Regions from separate parts of the Micromonospora sp. NPDC049523 genome, predicted to be linked through region 1. Evidence: riboswitches for the same ligand, from Rfam matches in the RefSeq annotation. Region 1 holds a riboswitch; the other holds the start of a gene.

The links. Region 1 has a riboswitch for thiamine pyrophosphate ahead of thiE (thiamine phosphate synthase). Riboswitches for the same ligand answer to the same signal wherever they lie in the genome.
Region 2: it holds a riboswitch for thiamine pyrophosphate, as region 1 does, so the genes downstream of both, AB0J90_RS03015 (ECF transporter S component) here and thiE (thiamine phosphate synthase) in region 1, are expected to answer to the same signal.

The regions. Positions count from the first base shown of each region.
Region 1 covers NZ_JBFAPP010000014.1:139,231-149,459, forward strand. Annotated here, with positions in the region: gene AB0J90_RS22615 (thiazole synthase) at 1-407, opposite strand, end outside; gene thiS (sulfur carrier protein ThiS) at 428-628, opposite strand; gene thiO (glycine oxidase ThiO) at 649-1,749, opposite strand; gene thiE (thiamine phosphate synthase) at 1,815-2,459, opposite strand; TPP riboswitch at 2,452-2,564, opposite strand; gene AB0J90_RS22635 (ThuA domain-containing protein) at 2,894-8,710, shown strand; gene AB0J90_RS22640 (hypothetical protein) at 8,934-9,449, shown strand; gene AB0J90_RS22645 (helix-turn-helix transcriptional regulator) at 9,455-10,229, shown strand, end outside.
Region 2 covers NZ_JBFAPP010000002.1:102,061-112,289, forward strand. Annotated here, with positions in the region: gene AB0J90_RS02980 (HAMP domain-containing sensor histidine kinase) at 1-506, shown strand, start outside; gene AB0J90_RS02985 (efflux RND transporter periplasmic adaptor subunit) at 548-1,804, shown strand; gene AB0J90_RS02990 (ABC transporter ATP-binding protein) at 1,801-2,592, shown strand; gene AB0J90_RS02995 (ABC transporter permease) at 2,589-3,863, shown strand; gene AB0J90_RS03000 (hypothetical protein) at 3,901-4,548, shown strand; gene AB0J90_RS03005 (energy-coupling factor transporter transmembrane component T) at 4,798-5,598, opposite strand; gene AB0J90_RS03010 (ABC transporter ATP-binding protein) at 5,595-7,064, opposite strand; gene AB0J90_RS03015 (ECF transporter S component) at 7,211-7,783, opposite strand; TPP riboswitch at 7,862-7,968, opposite strand; gene AB0J90_RS03020 (permease) at 8,288-9,244, shown strand; gene AB0J90_RS03025 (TIGR03943 family protein) at 9,244-9,993, shown strand; gene AB0J90_RS03030 (VOC family protein) at 10,106-10,229, shown strand, end outside.

The sequences.
Region 1 (10,229 bases):
GTGAACCCGTCCGCGACGAGCTGGTCCGCGGCGTGCAGCAGCTCGACCGCGTCCGGCAGCAGGGTCCGGTCGTCCCCGATCACCTCCAGCTTCACCCACGAGGTGTCGAACGCCTCGCGGGCCAGCCGGGCGACCTTGACCGCCTCGGCGGCGGTGTAACAGCCGGCGGTGTTCGGCAGCAGCCGTACGCCACATCGTTCGAGTACGTCCAGCAGCCCGCCGTGCATGGTCGCGGCGGTGTCCACCCGGCGCAGCGCGACGGTGACCAGTTCGGTGCCGCTGGCCCTGATCGCCTGTTCGAGTACGTGCAGGTTGGCGGCTCCGCCGGTGCCGAGGATCAGCCGTGAGGCGAACGACACCCCGCCCAGCTCGAACCGGCCGGTGACCGGCTCGGCGGGGGTATCCAGGTCCACTTCGGACACCCCGCTCACCCGCCCTGGGCCGCGGTCAGCACCTCGACCCGGTCGCCGGAGTTCAGCACCGCCGCCGGCCAGCCGGCCCGGGGTACGACCTCGCCGTTGACCGCGACGGCCACGCCGCGGGTCTGGCCGGTGACGGTGGCGACCAGTTCCGCCACGGTCATCCCGCCGGGCAGACTGTGGTCCGTCCCGTTCACGGTCAGTTCCACCGAAATCCCGCCCTCTCCGGTCACCGGATCTCCTCCCTCACCGAGGTGTGCCCGGTCCGGGTGAACCGGTCCGGGGTGAAAGGTGCCAGCGCCGGACCGGCCACCCCGCCGGTGAGCAGGTCGACGACGAGTTGTGCGGTCACCGGGGTGAGCAGGATGCCGTGCCGGTAGTGCCCGGTCGCCACGACCACGTCGGGGCGGTCCGCCAGCCGGCCGATCACCGGCGCGTTGTCCGGCGTACCGGGGCGGTGGCCGGCGGTGGCCTCGGCGAGTTCGTACTCGGCGAGTTCGGGCACCAGGTCGGTCGCGGCCCGGAGCAGTTCCAGTACGCCACCGGCGGTGACCGTGGTGTCGATGCGTTCCTCGACGGTGGCGCCGACCACCACCTCGCCGTCGAGCCGGGGCACCAGGTAGACCGAGCGGCCGTCGTTGTAGCCCCGGATCACGTGCCGGAAGCCGGGCGGCTCGCCGCCGGGTGCGCGCAGCCGGAGGATCTGCCCCTTCACCGGCCGGATCGGCAGCCCGGTCAGGCCGGCGGCTCCGCAGCCGGCGGCCACCACGATGGTGCCGGCGTCCAGTTCGGCGAGGTCGTGCACGGTGGCCGGCACGAACACCACCCCGGCCCGTACCGCCGCGATCCGCAGGGCGGCGACGAGTCGGCGCGGATCCACCTGGTGGTCGTCGGGGGCGTGCGCGCCGCCGCGTACCCGTGGTGCGAGCAAGGGTTCGCGGTCGTGCAGCTCGGTCGCGTCCAGTGCGGTGATCGGCAGTCCGAGTCCCTGCTGGTACGCCCAGAGCCGGCGGGCCTCGGCCAGGTCGTCGGCGGTGCGCCCGATCACCAGCGTGCCCTCGGTGCGGTAGCCGAGTTCGGCGATCCCGGTCAGCCCGGCCGCCGCCGCGACCTCGGCGGCGAAGTCCGGCCAGCGGGCGGCCGAGTCCAGCAACAGCCGGGTCAGCGCCTGCTCGCCGAAGGACGCCTCGGCGACTGGGGAGAGCATGCCGGCGGCGACACCGGACGCCCCGCTGCCGGGATCCGGGTCGTGCAGCAGCACCCGCATCCCGCGCAGCGCGGCCAGCCAGGCGATGCCGAGCCCGATCGGCCCCGCTCCGACCACCGCCACGTCCGCCCGCCGGGCGGTGAGGAAGGGCCCCTTGTGGTCGGATCCCGTCGGGTACGGGCCCCCGCCTAGCATGCCGGCGCCCCGGTGCGGGTCAGCGCGGCGAGCAGTTCGGTGGTGGCTCGGGCGGGGTCGACGGCGGCACAGATGGCGCCGACCACGGCCACCCCGTACGCGCCCGCGGCCAGCAGTTCCGGCACCCGCGCGGCGGTCACCCCGCCGATCGCGATGACCGGTACGTCGACCGCCTCGGCCACCAGCGCGATGCCGGCCGGGCCGATCGGTTCCGGCAGCCCGTCCTTGGTGGTGGTGGCGTAACAGGGCCCGACGCCGAGGTAGCTGGCGCCGGCCGCCACCGCGTCGCGGGCCGGGTCGGGTGCGCGGGCGGTGGCGCCGAGCACCGCGTTCGGCCCGAGCACTCGTCGGGCGGCGTCGACGGGCAGGTCGAGCGCACCGACGTGGCCACCGGCGGCGTACGCGGCGAGGGCGACGTGCAGCCGGTCGTTGACCAGGCAGGTCGCGCCGAACGGCGTACAGAGGTCGACCACGCGCCGGGCCAGGTCGTACGCGTCGCGGTCGGTGGCGTCGTCCTCGACGCGTACCTGGACCACGAGTTGTGGCCCGGCAACGGCCAGCGCCGCACGTACCGTGGCGACGGGATCACGCCCGGTACGGGTGTCGGTGACGAGATGCAAACGTCCCAGTACGGGCACGGCAAACTCCTCCCTGCGCCGGCATTACCCGGATCAGGTTCGACGGTCGGGGGCTGTGTCAGCCCCCCTCTCAGCCCGGTACACCGGACTCCCGTGGGTTACTTGTCGACCACACTACGACGACGAACCCGATCCGCCAAGGGGGTCGCACGTCACAGCGGCCCGCCGCGAGCGGTGGAGGTGACCCCGAACACCCAAGGGTTTTGTCTGTCCTATCCGGAAGATCCACCTCGGTTACCCAACCGTTACCCGATTTGGCTTGTTGCTGTATTGCCCGCCCAACGCTGACCAGCATTAATTTGTTCAGCGACAAGACAAATTTCGACTGCACGGCCACGGCGGGCCACGCAGCCGAAACCCACCACCCCCGAACCGGTCTTCGGCGAGCCGGCCGGGGATCCCCCGTTGTCCTCATCGGACGAAGGAGATCCTTCGTGTCAAGACCTCGCCCGCGCCGCGCGCTGCGCGGCGCCCTCAGCCATGCGCTGCTGAGTCTCGCGGTCGCCGTCACCTCGACGGCGGCCGCACTCGTAGCAGCCCCGAGCGCCGCACAGGCGGCACCTGCCGCAGCCGCGGCGGACCCGTACTCCGTCCTGGTCTTCTCGAAGACCGCCGGGTTCCGGCACGGCTCCATCCCCTCCGGCATCGCCGCGATCCAGCAGCTCGGCACGGCGAACGGGTTCTCCGTCACCGCGACCGAGGACGGTGCCGCGTTCACCGACGCCAACCTCGCCCAGTACAAGGCGGTGATCTGGCTCTCCACCACCGGTGACGTGCTCGACGACACCCAGCAGGCGGCGTTCGAGCGCTACATCGAGGCCGGTGGCGGGTACGTCGGTATCCACGCCGCCTCGGACACCGAGTACAACTGGCCGTGGTACGGCAGCCTGGTCGGCGCGTACTTCAACGCGCACCCGGCGAACCAGCAGGCCACGGTCAAGGTCGAGGACCCGGGGCACCCGTCCACCGCCGGCCTGCCGGCCCAGTGGTCCCGCTTCGACGAGTGGTACAACTTCCGGACCAACCCGCGCGCGAACGTACACGTGCTGGCCAGCCTGGACGAGCGCACCTACACGCCGGGCACCGGCGCGATGGGCGCCGACCACCCGACCGCGTGGTGCCAGGAGTACGACGGTGGCCGTTCCTGGTACACCGGCGGTGGGCACACCAACGAGTCGTACGCGGAACCGGAGTTCCTCACCCACCTGCTCGGCGGCATCGAGACCGCCGCCGGTGTGGTCGAGGCCGACTGCAACGCGACCAAGACCAGCAGCTTCGAGAAGGTGTCGCTGGACAGCAACACGAACAACCCGATGGAGCTGGACATCGCTCCGGACGGTCGGGTCTTCTACGTCGAGCGCGACGGCCGGATCCAGATCATCAAGCCGGACACCGGCACCACGGTGACCGCGGTCACGCTGCCGGTCTTCACCGGCAACGAGGACGGCCTGCTCGGCATCCAGCTCGACCCGGACTTCGCCACCAACAACTGGGTGTACGTGTACTACGCACCCGCCGGTGGCGCGGCCCGTAACTACCTCTCCCGGTTCACGGTCGAGGGCGACACCGTCAACGCCGCCACCGAGAAGGTCGTGCTCCAGGTCCCGACGCAGCGCAACACCTGCTGCCACGCGGGCGGAAGCATCACCTTCGACAGCCAGGGCAACCTGTACCTGGCCCTCGGTGACAACACCAACCCGTTCGAGTCGGACTCCTTCACCCCGATCGACGAGCGGCCGGGCCGGCAGGACTTCGACGCGCAGCGTTCGTCGGGTAACACCAACGACCTGCGCGGCAAGGTGCTCCGGATCCACCCCGAGGACGACGGCACCTACACCGTGCCGGCCGGCAACCTGTTCGCACCCGGCACCGCGCTGACCAAGCCCGAGATCTACGCGATGGGCTTCCGGAACCCGTTCCGGATCGGCATCGACCCGCAGACCGACACCCTGTACGTCGGCGACTACGGCCCGGACGCCGGAGCGGCGAACCCGAACCGTGGCCCCGAGGGCACGGTCGAGTGGAACATCGTCGGACCGGGCAACTACGGCTGGCCGTACTGCCACGGCGCGAACTACGCGTACAACGACTACCCGTTCCCGTCGGGACCGAGTGGGCCGAAGTTCGACTGCGCGGCGCCGGTCAACAACTCGCCGAACAACACCGGCCTGACCAACCTGCCGCCGGCCATCTCGGCCACGGTCGACTTCGACTACAGCGGCAACCCGCTGTTCCCGGAGATCGGCGGCGGCGGCGCCCCGATGGGCGGCCCGGTCTACCGGTACGACGAGAACCTCGACTCCGAGCGCAAGTGGCCGGCCTACTACGACGGCAAGGCGCTGCTCGGCGAGTGGAACCAGAACAAGATGTACACCATGCAGGTCAGTGCCGACGGCAAGTCGCTGGTCGACATCAACCAGCTGCTGACCGGCATGAGCATGCTGCGGCCGATGGACTTCGAGTTCGGTCCGGACGGTGCGCTGTACCTCATCGAGTGGGGTACCGGCTTCGGCGGCAACAACGACAACTCGGGCATCTACCGGATCGACTACATCGCCGGTGAGCGGTCGCCGATCGCGGTCGCGAACGCCGTACCCACCTCGGGTCCGGCACCGCTGGCGGTGCAGTTCTCCAGCGCCGGGTCGCGTGACCCGGACGGTGGCGCGCTGACGTACGCCTGGAACTTCGGCGACAACGCCACCTCCACCGACCCGAACCCGGCGCACACGTACGCCGCGGCGGGCAACTACAACGCGCAGCTCACGGTCACCAACCCCAAGGGGCGTACCGCGGTTGCGAACGTACCGGTCACGGTGGGCAACACCGCGCCGACCGTCTCCATCGAGTTCCCGCCGGACGGCGGCTTCTTCGAGTGGGGCGACCTGGTCAAGTACAAGGTCAACGTGACCGACCCGGAGGACGGGACGATCGACTGCGACCGGGTGGTGCTCCAGTACTACCTGGGCCACGACCAGCACGCGCACCCGCTGCAGTCGTACACCGGCTGCGAGGGTTCGGTCCAGACGCTGCTGGCCTCCGGGCACGGCGCCGAGGCGAACGTGTTCGGTGTCTTCGAGGCCGTCTACACCGACGGTGGCGGCGCCGGTGGGTCGAACGCCCTGACCGGGCGGGCGATCGAGCAGCTCCAGCCGAAGCGCAAGCAGGCCGAGTACTACACCTCGACCGGCCGACTGGCCGGATCGACCAGCGGTGGTGACCCGGGCGTGCAGCGCCAGGCGACCACCGACCCGGCCGGTGGATTCGAGAACATCGGGTTCATCGAGCCGGACGACTGGTGGGCGATCGAGCCGGCGAACCTGACCGGCATCGACTCGCTCCGCTTCCGGGCCTCGTCGGCCGGTGGCGGCGGTCGGATCGAGGTCCGTACCGGAGCGGTCGACGGCCCGCTGGTCGCCACCGCCGAGGTGCCGAACACCGGTGGCTGGCAGACCTTCGTCGACGTACCGGCGACGATCACCACCCCGAGCACCGGCAGCGGCACGCTGTACTTCGTGGCGCGCAACCCGACCGGTTCCACCGGAACCGGCGCGATCATCAACGTGAACTGGACCGACTTCCTCGGTCGGGGTGTCACCGACAACGCCCCGCCGGTGGTCACCGCCTCCGCGAACCCCACCGCCGGCGTCGCGCCGGTGACGGTCGCCTTCAGCGGTACGGCCACCGACCCGGAGAACGACGCCCCGTTCACCTACGCCTGGGACTTCGGTGACGGCGGCACGGCGAACACCGCCAACGCCAGCCACACCTACACCGTCCCGGGCAACTTCACCGCCACCCTGACGGTGACCGACGCGCGTGGTGCCTCCACGAGCGTCTACGTACCGGTGCAGGTGACCGCGCCGAACACGTCCTGCTTCGGGGCGCGCTCGGACGACTTCACCGGCACCTCGCTGGACAAGTCGCGCTGGTCGACCGTCATCCGGGAGAACCAGCTCTACTCGGTCAGCGACGGCAGCCTGGTCCTGCCGACCGCGGTCGGCGACCTGTACGGCGCCACGAACAACGCCACCAACGTGGTGCTCCAGCCCGCCCCGAGCGGTGCCTGGCAGGCGACCACCAAGGTGACGCTGAGCGCGACCGGCAACTACCACCAGGCCGGTCTGATCGTCTACGGCGATGACGCGAACTACGCCAAGCTCGACCTGCTCTACTCGGACGGCCGCAAGTTCGAGTTCATCCGGGAGACCGCCGGCACGCCGCGCAACGAGGCCGCCGACGGGATCGCCGTACCGGCCGGGCTGGGCGACACGTTCTACGTCCGGCTGAGCAGCGACGGCACCAACCTGACCGGGGCCTTCTCGGCCGACGGTCAGACGTTCACCCCGGTGGGTCGGTCGGCCGCGCTGGCCGGCATCGAGAACCCGAAGGTGGGTCTGTTCGCGCTGAACGGCAACACCACCGCCTCGGTGAACGACGCCAAGTTCGACTGGTTCCAGCTCAGCCCGGACGAGCCGGCCGGGCCGGTCGTGCCGTCCGACGAGTTCACCGGTACCAGCCTGGACAAGTGCAAGTGGAACGCGATCGTCCGGGAAGACCCGACCGGTTACCGGGTGACCGGTGGCGGCCTGCAGATCGACGTACCGAACGGCGACATCTACCAGGGCGGCGGCACCCCGCCGCCGAACTTCATCCTGCAGAACGCGCCGGCCGGTGACTGGACGATCGAAACCAAGATCGACGGCAGCCAGTTCAACGAGCAGTACCAGCAGGGCGGTCTCCTCGTCTACGCCGACGACGACAACTACCTGAAGCTGGACTACATCGCGGACAACGCGGCCGGTCAGCCGGTGACCCGGCGGATCGAGTTCCGCAGCGAGATCGGTTCCGTGGTGCAGGACCCGCAGCCAAACGGGTCGAACCTGACCCAGGGCATCTGGCACCTGCGGTTGGCCAAGGCCGGCGACACGTACACCGCGTCGTACTCGGCCGACGGGACCGAATGGACGTCGTTGGGGAGCCTGACCAACGCGGCCGTGGGCGCCACGCCCAAGTTCGGCCTGTTCACCCTCGGTGCGGCACAGCAGGCGTCGAAGCCGGCGACGTTCGACTACTTCCGGGTGAGCACCGCGGTCGACGACCCGACCGCACCGGTGACCACCGCGGCAGTGGCCGGTACGCCGACCGGCGGCTGGTACAACGCCGCCACCACGGTCACCCTGACCGCCACCGACAACACCGGTGGCAGCGGAGTGGCGAGCACCGAGTACCAGCTCGACGCGGGCACCACCTGGACCGCCTACACCGAGCCGATCCTGGTCTCCGGTGACGGCGCCCACCAGGTCCGCTTCCGCTCCACGGACGAGGCCGGCAACGTCGAGGAGACGAAGACCGTCGACGTGAAGATCGACGCGACCGCGCCGGTCACCTCGGCGACCTTCGCGCCCCCGAGCGACAGCGGTTGGCACGCCGGGACGATCCCGGTGACGCTCGCCGCGACCGACGCGGGTGCCGGGGTCAGCAAGCTGGAGTACTCCCTGGACGGCGGCGCCTGGACGCCGTACACCACGGCGGTCAGCGTCAGCGGCGACGGGCAGCACGAGTTGCTGTACCGGGCCACCGACGCGGCCGGCAACGAGGAGACGCTGAAGTCGGCGCTGCTCAAGATCGACGGCACCAAGCCCACCGTGCTGGTCTCCGGTCTCGCCGACGGCCAGCTCTACGGCGACAGTGCCGACGTCCGGGTCTCCTGGCAGGCGGTCGACCCGACCTCCGGTCTGGAAGCCACCATCGGCACCCTGGACGGCCAGCCGTACGCCAACAACACGCTGCAGGCGCTCTACGACCTGTCGCTGGGGCTGCACGAGCTGACCGTCACCGCGACCGACAAGGCCGGCAACACCACGACCTCGTCGGTACGGTTCTTCGTCACCACCTCGTTCCGGGACATGCAGAACCTGCAGGACCGGTTCAAGGCCACCAACCGGCTCTCCACCAAGGCCCACAAGCAGCTGACCAACAAGCTGACTGCGGTCCGCGACTCGGAGGCCGCCGGCAACGACAAGCGGGCGGTGCAGCAGTTGACCGCGTACAAGGAGCTTGTCGCCGACACCACCCTGGTCACCGACGCGGATGTCCGCGACGTACTGACCAGGGACGCGGACGCCATGATCGTCCGGCTCGGTGGCGCCGCCACCAAGGCGGGCGTGAAGGCCAACGCCGACAAGTCCGTCCAAGGAACGGGACGCCTCGCCGAGGACCCGACCCGGATCAAGCAGGGCGGCAAGCTCTAACCACCCCGTAGCGAAAAACAGTAACCGCACCAGACCCGGGGCGGCCGGCCAACCAGGCCGGCCGCCCCGGCGTACCCCCGGCACCACCGCACCCGGGCGCCACCCAGTCCCTCCGTACCAATTCGCGACCGCACAGCCCCTGCCGCCGGGCCGCTCCCAGCCGACACACTGGAACCCATCCCGCGGCACCGTACGGGTGTCCGGCGCGCCGAAAGGAACTCTGATGCGACCCCTGCGAGTACTGCTCGCCGCGCTGGCCCTCGTACCGATGCTCCTACTGCCGGCGATGCCGGCGGCGGCGCGCGACGGCAAGCTCGACCTCCAGGTGGCCGGCGACGGCGCCACCGGGGTGACCATCCGGGCCAGCTACGCCGACGGCCACCAGCTCGAGTCCGTGATCCGGCTGGTGCTCACCGCGAAAGGCGGATCCGGCGACACCGTCGGGCCGATCCAGCTCGAACCCTCCGGTGAGGGCCAGGGTTTCTACACCACCGGACCGATCCTCTCCCCCGGCCGCTGGCAGGTCACGGTCACCGCACCCGCACCGAACCCCGCCGAGGCGGTCGCCACGGTCGAGGCCAAGGCCGAACAGACCGCACCGAGGCCGGTACCCAGCAACCCGGTCGCACTGCCGAAGGAGTCCGGGCTGAGTACCGGCGTGTGGTGGCTGATCGGCGGCGCGCTGCTGCTCGCCGCCGCCGGCTCGGCCGTACTGCTCGCCCGCAACCGCAACAGTTGAGCGTCGTGTCCCGCCGCACCCAGCCCGCTGTCGCCGGCCGCAACGTCGGCGGCCAGCTCCGCGAACTACGCGTACGCCGGAAGCTGAGCCTGCGCGAGGTCGCCGCCGAACTCGACTGGCCGCAGTCCCGACTGTCCCGCCTCGAACACGGCCGCCAGCAGGTACGCACCGAGGAAGCCGCCGCCCTGCTGGTCGTCTACCGGGTCACCGGCGACGAACGGGCAGCCCTGCTGCGCCAGGTCGAACGGGCCGCCGAGCCCGGCTGGTGGGAGGCGGCGGCCGGGCTCTCCGCCGAGTCGCGCACGCTGATCCACCTCGAAGCCGAGGCGACCACCATCATCGGCTGCGAACCGCTGCTCGTACCGGGCCTGCTGCAGACCCCGGACTACACCCGCGCGGTGATGGAGTCGTGCGGTGTCCGGAAGGTCGACACCCAGCCGCGGATCGCCGCCCGGCTGGCCCGGCAGGCGATCCTCACCCGCGACACCCCACCGGCGCTGCACGCCCTGATCGACGAGGCCGCCCTGCGCCGCCCGGTCGGCGGCCCGCAGGTGATGGCCCGCCAGCTACGGCACCTGGTCACGGCCAGCGAACGGCCGAACATCACCCTCCGGGTGGTGCCGCTCGCCGCCGGCGCGCACACCGGCCTCGACGGTGCCTTCGCGCTGCTCGACTTCCCGCGCAACCGGTCAGTGGTCTACCTCGACCACAAGCTGACCGGGCTGTTCCTGGAGGACCGGCACCAGGTCGAGTTCTTCCGGCGGGAGGCGGTACGGCTCG
Region 2 (10,229 bases), on a different contig from region 1:
TCGGCGGCGGGCTGGAACAGGTGACCGTGCTCGGCGACGAGCACCAGTTGCGGCAGGTGGCGACGAACCTGGTCACGAACGCGCTGCAACACACCCCGCCGAACGCCGACATCACCGTCCGGGTCGGCCACTTCACCGCCGCTGATCCCGCCCTGCCCGGCAGCGGACCCGAGTACGCGGTGCTGGAGGTCTCCGACACCGGTCCGGGCGTACCGCCCGAGCACGCGGGCCGGATCTTCGAACGGCTCTACCGGGTCGACCAGAGCCGTACCCGTACTCCCGGTGTCGGTTCCGGGTTGGGGCTGGCCATCGTGGCGGCGATCGTGCACGCCCACGGCGGCCGGGTCGACCTGGTCGGCCCGCCCGGCACCGGCGCCACCTTCCGGGTGGTGTTACCGACCATGATGGACCCCGCTCCGGTCAGCCCCGCCGAACAGGTCACCACCACGCCCGACGGCAGCCCGCCGCCCGAGCACGCGGGTGGTTCCCAGCTTGCTCCGAGCTGACGCCGGGGCTGTTCCGAGCCGGACGATCCAGGCTGGCCCGCATGCCGGTGCGACGTCTGGTCTCGCTACGCCGCCCGTCGGTGCTCGTCAACGCCATACTCGGCCTGGCGATCATCGGCGGCGGTGTCTGGATCTACACCTCCTTCGTCAAGCCCGAGTCGAGTTCGGCGGCGACCGGGGGCGCCACCCGTACGATCCCGGTCGGGCAGGGCACGGTGACCGCCACCGTGTCGGCGGCCGGTACGTTGCGCAGCGCCGCCACCGCGAGCGCCACCTTCGGCACCGGCGGTACGGTCAGCGAAATCCGGGTCAAGGTCGGTGATCTGGTCACCCAGGGCACGGTGCTGGCCAAGGTGAACCCGACCGCCGCGAACCGGCAGCTCACCGCCGCGCAGGCCAATCTGGACGCGGCCCGGGCGGCCCGGGACCGAGCCGAGGCGGCCGGCACCGACACCACCGACGCCCAGAGCCAGGTCACCACCGCCCAGTTGGCCGTCGACACGGCCCGGGACGCGGTCGACGGGACGGTGCTGAAGGCACCGATGGCCGGGACCGTGGTGGCCGTCAACGGCAGCGTCGGCAGCTCCACCGGCGGTTCCGGTTCCAGTTCGTCCGGTTCCGGGTCGAGCGGGTCGGGGTCCTCGTCGGGAGGATCGTCGTCCGGCAATGGGTCTTCCGGCGGTGGGTCTTCCGGAGGTGCTTCGGCGTCAGGCAGCTCGACCACCGGTTTCGTCCAGCTCGCCGACCTGGGCAAACTGGAGGTGTCCGCCTCGGTCGCCGAGGCCGACGCGACCAAACTCAAGGTCGGCCAGCCGGCCACGATCACCTGGAACGCGCTCGCCGGTGCGACCGCGACCGGCAAGCTGTCCTCGATCGACCCGAACGCCAGCACCAGCAACAACGTGGTCACCTACGGCGTGGTGTTCGGGGTGGACCAGCTACCGCCCGGCGCCCGCCCCGGCCAGACCGTGCAGGCGTCGGTGACGGTCGGCCAGGTGGAGGACACCATCTACGTCAACTCGGCGGCGCTCACCACCGTCGGCAACCGGCACACCGTCACCGTGCTGGAGAACGGGCAGCCGGTGACCCGCCCGGTCGAGGTCGGGCTGACCGGCGACCAGACCGTACAGGTCACGTCCGGGTTGCAGGTCGGTGAGCTGGTCGTGCTCCGTACCAGCACGACCGGTACCGGGACGACCGGTGGCGGCCGGCCGGGCGGCGGGCTCACCGGCGGTGGCGGCTTCACCGGCGGTGGCGGCTTCCCGCGCGGTGCCGGCGCCGCGGGAGGCGGGCGATGACCGCGCCGGAGCGCGCGGTGCTCGACGTCCGCCGGCTGACCAAGCGGTACGGCGAGGGCGAGGCGACCGTGCACGCGCTGCGCGGGGTGTCGCTCGTCGTCGGTGCGGGTGACTACCTGGCCATCATGGGCTCGTCGGGTTCGGGCAAGTCGACGCTGATGAACATCCTCGGCTGCCTGGACGTGCCCACCACCGGGCAGTACCTGCTCGACGGGGTGGACGTGAGCCGGCTCGACGATCGCCAACTCGCCCTGGTCCGCAACCGGCGGATCGGTTTCGTCTTCCAGGCGTTCAACCTGATCGCCCGGACCAGCGCGGTCGCCAACGTGGAACTGCCGCTGGCGTACGCCGGGGTCAAGGCGAACGAACGGCGTCGGCGGGCGCTGGCCGCGCTGGACCTGGTGGGGCTGGCGGACCGGGCCGGGCACGAGCCGAACCAGCTCTCCGGCGGTCAGCAGCAACGGGTCGCGGTGGCCCGGGCACTGGTCACCGAACCGGCGCTGATCCTGGCCGACGAGCCGACCGGCAATCTGGACAGCCGGTCGACCGCGGACGTACTGGCCATCTTCGACCGGCTGAACGCGGCCGGACGCACCATCGTGATGATCACGCACGAGCCGGAAGTGGGTGACCGGGCCAAACGCCTGGTCCGGCTCTTCGACGGGGAGATCGCCAGCGACCAGCGCCAGGACGGTCCGGGCGACGGCAGGGGTAAGGGCGGCGGCCCGGGTTCCGTCGGCGACGGCGGGGCCGACCGGCCGACCGTACGGCTGGAGCGGATCGGATGAGCTTCTTCGAGATCCTGCGGTTCGCCGTACGCGGGATCACCGTGAACAAGCTCCGCTCGGCGCTGACCATGCTCGGCGTACTGATCGGGGTCGGCGCGGTGATCCTGCTCGTCGCGGTCGGCAACGGCTCGGCGAAGCAGATCACCGACCGGATCGCGGCGCTGGGCAGCAACACCCTCACCGTGCAGAGCACCGCGCGGGGCGGCAGCAGCAGCGACGCGATCACCGTACCGACGGCGCTGGCGCTGAAGGACCCGGTGCTGGCACCGGACGTGCGGTCGGTCTCCCCGGTGGTGAGCGCCTCGGCGACCATCACGTACCAGGGCGCCGACCATCAGGTGTCGCAGTTCGTCGGCACGTACCCGAGTTACCTCGGTGCGTCGAACACCTCGGTCGCGACCGGTGCCGCGTTCGGCGACTCGGATCTCACCCAGGGCCGCCGGGTGGTGCTGATCGGGCAGACCGTGGCCGCCGAGTTGTTCCCCGGTACGGACCCACTCGGCGCGCAGGTGACCGTCGGCGGTGCGCTCTACACGGTGGTGGGCGTACTCGCGGAGAAGGGGTCGGCGACCGGTTTCCAGGACGCCAACGACGTGGCGATCGCGCCGCTGACCGCGGTGCAGCAGACCCTGACCGGGTACGGCGCGGTCAACTCGGTGCTCGTCGAGGCGACCGGACCGGACCGGGTGGACGACGCCCAGGCGCAGATCGCCACCATTCTCGACCAGCGGCTCAAGGTCGCACCAGCCGCCGGTGGAGCGGTTGCGGGTGGCCCGGTTGCCGCAGGGGCGGCTGCCCGCGGTGGCGCCGCCGCCGGACGGGCGCAGGGTACGCCGTACCGGATCCAGAACGCGGCCCAGTTGCTCCAGACCCAGACCGAGACCGCGGACACGTTCACCGTACTGCTCGGTGCGGTGGCCGGGATCAGCCTGCTCGTCGGCGGGATCGGCATCACCAACATCATGCTGGTCACGGTGACCGAACGGACCCGCGAGATCGGCATCCGCAAGGCGCTCGGTGCGCCCCGCCGGGTGATCCTCACCCAGTTCCTGGCCGAGGCGACCATGCTCAGCCTGGTCGGCGGGGGACTCGGGGTGCTGGCGGCGCTGGCCGGCAGTCATTTCACCATCGTCGGCGTGAAACCGGTGGTGGTGCCGAGCTCGATCGCCCTGGCGTTGGGTGTCTCGGTCGCGATCGGACTCTTCTTCGGCAGCGTTCCAGCCAGCCGGGCCGCGGGTCTGCGGCCGATCGACGCCCTCCGTTACGAGTGAGCCACGAGTGACTACCAGCGATTCCGGGGAAGCAGCGATGAGCAGAGCAGTGCGGTGGGGTCGCCGTTCGCCGGGTGCACCCGGAGTCCATCGGGACGACGCGGCGGACGCCCCGACCGTCGTCGGCCCGCCCCTCGTGGTCGCCGACACGTTCACCCCGCAGGCCGGGGCGGGCCCGGACGACGACGGTGACCTCGCCGCCGAACTGGCCGCCGTGGCGGGGCGTCGCTGGTGGAACCGGGCAACGCTCTACCTCGGGGCGGCGGTGCTGCTGATCGGCGGTTTCCTCGGCGGGGTGCAGGTGCAGAAGTCGTACGGCGATCCGCCCGGCTCCGGTCCGGCGGCCGCGACCGGCCGGGGCACCCAGCGCGGCGCGGGCGGTTTCGCCGGCTTCCCCGGCGGCGCCGGCCGACCGGACGGCACTACCGGCGGCAGCGCGCCCGGCGCCGACAGCGGTACGGCACAGACCACCACCGGCACGGTGAAGCTGGTCGACGGCACCACCGTGTACGTGCAGACCGACGACGGCACCGTGATCACCGTCCGGACCGGCGCCGACACTGCGGTAGCGGTCGCCAAGACCGGTTCACTCAAGGACCTCAAGGCCGGTGACACCGTCACCGTCGACGGACCCAACTCCGCCGGCACGGTCACCGCCACGAAGGTCACCGCCCAGTCGAAGTAAGCCCGGCGCCGTCACCTGTCCCCACACCGCCCTCCGTGTCCTGCCCCGTGTTCGCGCCGCCTCCGTCTCGTGCCCCGTGTTCGCGCTGCCCTCCGTCTCGTGCCCCGTGTTCGCGCCGCCCTCCGTCTCGTGCCCCGTGTTCGCGCCGCCCTCCGTCTCCTGCCCCGTGCTCGCGTCGGCCTGCGTGCGGGATTGGGATGCCGGTGACGAGCGCTGCCGGCAAGCCGGCGAGTGCCATGCCGGTGATGATCAGCCGAGCAGAGGTTGGAACGTACCGAGCAGGACGCTGACCGTCAGCGCCGCCCCGGCCAGTACGGCGGCACCGGCCACCAGCGCGGTGTCGGCGACGGTGAACCGCTGCCGCCGGGCGACCGTACGCGGGGTGCCGCCGTCGAAGCCGCGGGCGTCCATCGCGGTGGCGAGCCGGGTGCCCCGACGGATCGCCCCGACGAGCAGGGCGAACGCGGTGGCGCCGAACAGTCGCAGCCGGGCGATCGGGTTACGTCCGGCGTCCACGCCTCGGGCCCGCCGCGCCATGCCCAGCAGTTGCCATTCGGTGGCGAGCAGCGGCAGCATCCGGAACGCGGCCAGCGCGCCGAGCGCGAATCGGGGTGACACCCTGGCGTTCTGGATCAGCGCGTCGGCCAGGTCGGTCGGGTCGGTGGTGGCGAAGACCAGTACGCCGGGCAGTGCCACCGCGAGCACCCGCAGGACCAGGCCCAGCGCGGTGGTGAGCACGCCGGTGGTGACCGTGATCGGGCCGGCGTCGAGCAGCACCGTTCCGCTCCGGTCGGCGGCGAACAGCACCATGGTGAGCACGATGCCCAGCGAGCCGATCAGCAGTGGCCAGGCCCGCCGGGCCAGGGTGCGGTAGCCGAGGCCGAACAGCGGCAGCACGGCCAGTTCGATGGCGATGGCGACGGCGGGCGCGACCGGGTCGATCGTCGCGACCAGGGTGAACGAGAAGACCAGCGCCGCGGCGAGCTTCGCCACCGGATTGCGCCGCGCCAGCGGCGCCGTTGCCGCCCCCACCGGCCCAGTGCTGATCACGCGCCAACTCCCCGGTTCAGGCGGTCGGTTGTCGGGTCGGTGGCGGGGTCGTCTCGGCCGGGCAGGGTCACGGTCCGGTCGGCGATCGCGGTGACGAAGTCGGCGTCGTGGGTGACGGTGACGATGCCGTGGCCGGCGTCGCGCAGGTCGGCGAGCAGGTCGACCAGCTCGATCCAGGTACGCCGGTCCTGGCCGAAGGTGGGCTCGTCGAGTACGAGCAGCCGGGGCGCGGTGGCCAGGGCGGTCGCCACGCTCAGCCGCCGCGCCTCGCCACCGGAGAGGGTGTACGGGTTCGCCCCGGCGAGCCGGTCCAGCCGCAGCCGGGTGAGCAGATCGTCCACCGTGGAGCGTACGACGGGTTCTGGTTGGCCGGTCCGGCGTGGCCCGAGGGCCAGTTCGTCGAAGACCGTACCGGCGAGGAACTGGTGCTCGGGGTCCTGGAAGACCGAGCCGATCCGGCGTACCAGCGTGTTGGCCCGCCAGCGGTGTGGTGGCGTACCGGCGTCGGCTCCGGCCAGGGCGGGGGTGGCGTCGAGTCGCCCGGTGCCGGGTTTCATCAGCCCGCCGAGTTGCAGCGCCAGGGTGGTCTTGCCGACCCCGTTTCGCCCGAGTACGGCAACCGCCTCGCCGCCCCGTACGGTCAGATCGGTCGGGGCCAGCCGGGGTGGCAGGCCGAGCCGGTCGGCGGTGAGCAGCAGTTCGCCGGCGGCGGTGGTTGCCGGTCGGGCGCGCACCGACCGGCCGGGTACCCAGACCCCGGCGTCGGCGAGGGCGTCGCCGTGCGCGGCGAAGACCTCGTCCGGGCTGCCGTCGGCGCGGATGCCGCCGCCAGGCTCCAGGACCACCACGCGGTCGACCAGGGGAAGTGCCTCCGCGACCCGGTGTTCGACCAGGATCAGGGTGGTGTCGCGGTCCACCGCGGCGGCGATCGCGTCCCGGACCAGGGCGGCGCCGGCCGGGTCGAGGTTGGCGGTGGGTTCGTCGAGCAGGAGCAGCCGGGGCCGGAGCGCCAGTACGCCGGCCAGGGCGAGTCGTTGCTGTTCGCCGCCACTGAGGGCGGCGGTGGACCGGTCACGTCCGTAGGGGAAACCGACCCGGTGCATCGCCTCGTCGACCCGGGGCCAGATCTCGCCGGCCGCCACGCCCCGGTTCTCCAGCCCGAACGCCACGTCGTCGCCGGCCCGTGCCATCACGAGTTGGCTCTCCGGGTCCTGGAACAGGATGCCGACCCGGTCCCGTGCCGTACGCGGATCGACCCCGTCGACCTCGATCAGCCCCGCCTGTTCACCGGAGTCCTCGGCGAGCAGCCCCGCGAGCGCCGCCAACAACGTGCTCTTACCCGCCCCCGAACCCCCCAGCAACAACACCCGCTCCCCGCGCGAAATCCGCAGATCAACCCCCCGAACCGCCCACCCCTTCCGCCCCGCATGCCGCCACCCAAACCCCCTGACCACCACCCCACCCACCCCACCCACCGCGCTCACCCCCTCCCCAAGTCGTTGATCATGAAGTTGACGCCCCCAGAACAAGATCAAATCGTCGCTAACTTCATGATCAACACCATGTGTCCGGGGGGAAGGAGGGAGGAGGGAGGAGGGGGGAGGGAGGGGGGTTAGATCGTGGGGCGGGTGCGGCCGGCGGGGAAGCGGTCCAGGACGCCGGTGTTGGCTAGGGCTTGGGTTAGGGCGATGCTGCCTAGGCCGGCCACCACCAGGGAGCTTGCGGTGGTCAGGGCGAGGTAGGGGAGGCGGAAGCTGTCCCAGGCGGTGCCGGGGTACCAGACGTAGATGTCGTAGATGGCGGCGGCGAGGCCGGCCAGCGCGGCGGCCAGCAGGCTCACCGGCAGCCGGTAGACCCGGTACGCGAAAGCGGCGAAGGCCAGCTCCGCGGCGGCCGCCTCGATCGGCCCCTGCACCACGAGCGTCCAGCCCCAACTGGTGCCCAGGGCCACCGAGACCAGGGCGGCCAGGGTCAGCGTGTAGAGGGCCGCGCCCGGCTTGCGGATCACCAGCGCGCCCAGGACGGCCGGCACCAGCCACACGCCGTAGATGACGGCGCGACCGGGCAGCGGAATGGCGTCGGCCGGACCGTTCCAGAGCAGGCCCCAGGCCCAGAAGATGACGCCGAACGCCACCCCGAGGGTCGAGGCGATGACGATGTCGAGTGTCCGCCAGCGGTTGTTCATGGTGTTGGCTCCCAGTTCTCGAAATGAACCAGGAGAAGTCGCACGCCTCGGCCCGGCGTGGTGCCGGACTCCGGCGCGGCCGGAGCATGACCGAACTCCCTGCGCTGGCATTACCCAGATCAGGTTCGAGGGTCTGCGGATGTCATCCCGCACTCTCAGCGCTGTGCGCTCCCCTGTCGGATGTGAAGTTGTTTCGGCGACGCTAGCACCGACCGGCGGCACGGCACAGTGGCGTATCGATCGGGTGTGGTGGTGGACACCGCGACTCGGGTTAGGGTGAGCTGCCCCCGGACCCGGCCGAGCGAGGAGAGCAGAGACGCCGTGACCGCCTCCGACCGCGCGACGCAGCGCCGCGCCGGGCCCGGCGACGAGATCGACTGGACGATCCCGCCCGCGACCGGTGGCGTCGACGGCACGGCGCCGGGTCTGACCACCGGTCCCGACCGTGGCCACACCACCCCCGGCGGTACGCCCACAGCCGGCGACCCGGCACCTCGTCAACGGCTGTTCGGCGACCGGATCGGGTCGGTGGAGGTGCTCGCCGGGCTGCTCGTCCTGCTGGTCGTCTTCCGTGGCCCGATCGCCGACGCGATCTCCGGCCCCCGGCTGCAGACCTGGACCACGGTTTTCGTCTCGGTGATGGTGCAGGCGGTGCCGTTCCTCGTCTTCGGTGTCGTACTCAGCGCGGTGATCGCGGTTTTCGTGCCCCGCTCCTTCTGGGCGAAGGCGTTGCCGAAACATCCGGCGCTGGCCGTACCGGTGGCGAGCTGCGCGGGAGTGATCCTGCCCGGTTGCGAGTGCGGCGCGGTGCCGATCGCCGGGTCGCTGATCCGTCGGGGCGTCACCCCGGCCGCCGCGCTGGCGTTCCTGCTCGCCGCACCGGCGATCAACCCGATAGTGCTCACCGCCACCGCGGTCGCCTTCCCGCAGAACCCGGAGATGGTGGTCGGTCGGGGAGTCGCCAGCCTGATCGTCGCGATGCTGATGGGCTGGCTCTGGCTGCGCCTGGGCCGGGCCGACTGGATCCGGCTGCCGCACCGCCCCGACCTGGACGGACTGTCGAAGGGGCGGGCGTTCTTCTCGGCCGTACGGCACGACGTGGTGCACGCGGGCGGCTTCCTGGTGCTCGGCGCGATGGCTGCGGCCTGTATCAACGTGCTGGTCCCGGAACGCTGGTTGCAGACCCTCGCCGACAATCCGATCCTGTCGGTGCTGGCGCTGGCGGTCCTCGCGGTGCTGCTGTCGATCTGCTCGGAGGCGGACGCGTTCGTCGCCGCGTCGCTGTCCCAGTTCTCGCTCACCGCCCGGCTGACGTTCCTGGTCGTCGGGCCGATGGTCGACCTCAAGCTGATCTCGATGCAGGCCGGTGTCTTCGGGCGACGGTTCGCGTTCCGGTTCGCCCCGGCGACGTTCGCGGTCGCCGTACTGGTGGCGGTGGGAGTGGGAGCGGTGGTGCTCTGATGAACCGACAGGCACAGGCGGTCGTGTTGCTGCTGCTCGGCGGGGCGGTGCTCAAGGCCAGTCTCGGCGACATGTACCTGCGTTACGTCAAGGAGGGTTTGCAACCCTTCCTGATCGGGTCCGCGATCCTGCTGATCGCCGTGGCGGTGATGACCCTGGTGCACGACCTGCGCCCGGCCCGGCGTACGGCCGGCGGCGAGGCGGTGGCGGACGACCACGGGCACGACCACGGGCACGGGGGCAAGGGCCACCACGAGCCGCGGGTCGGTTGGCTGCTCATCCTGCCCGTGCTCGGCCTGCTGCTGGTCGCCCCACCGGCGCTGGGCTCGTACGCGGCCGGCCAGGCCGGGACCGCGCTCGGTAGCCAGCCGCTGTCCGACTACCCACCGCTGCCCGAGGGTGACCCGGTCCGGATCGGCGTGCTCGACTACGCCTCCCGGGCCATCTTCGACAAGGGCGTCTCGCTCGGTGACCGGCGGGTGCAGCTCACCGGGTTCGTCGCCACCGGTGCCGACGGCGAACCGATCCTGGCCCGCATGATCCTGTCCTGCTGTGCGGCCGACGGTCGGCCGATCAAGCTCGGCCTGGCCGGTGACCCGCCGACCGGCCTGGCCCCGGACACCTGGGTCGACGTGGTCGGCCGCTACTCCGACCGGATCGCCAAGGACCCGGTCAACGACGAGGAGATCCCGTACCTCGAGGTGGAGTCGTGGCGCCAGGTCGAACCACCGAAGCAACCGTACGAGTGAAGCGAGGCCGGTCGGGGTGAGTTGCCCCGCTCGACGGTTAGTTCCCCGGCCAGTGGGCACTGCCATGGGATCGGTGCGCGCAGGCGCGACCGGGACCGTGGAAGGGGACAGCATGGCAGGCACTCCGGAGGAATCGTTCGGCCTCGACACGGCCGCACACGTCGGAATCTCCGTCTCCGACCTTGATCGCTCGGTCGCCTTCTACCGGGCGTTGACCGGGGTGGAGCCGGCGGTCG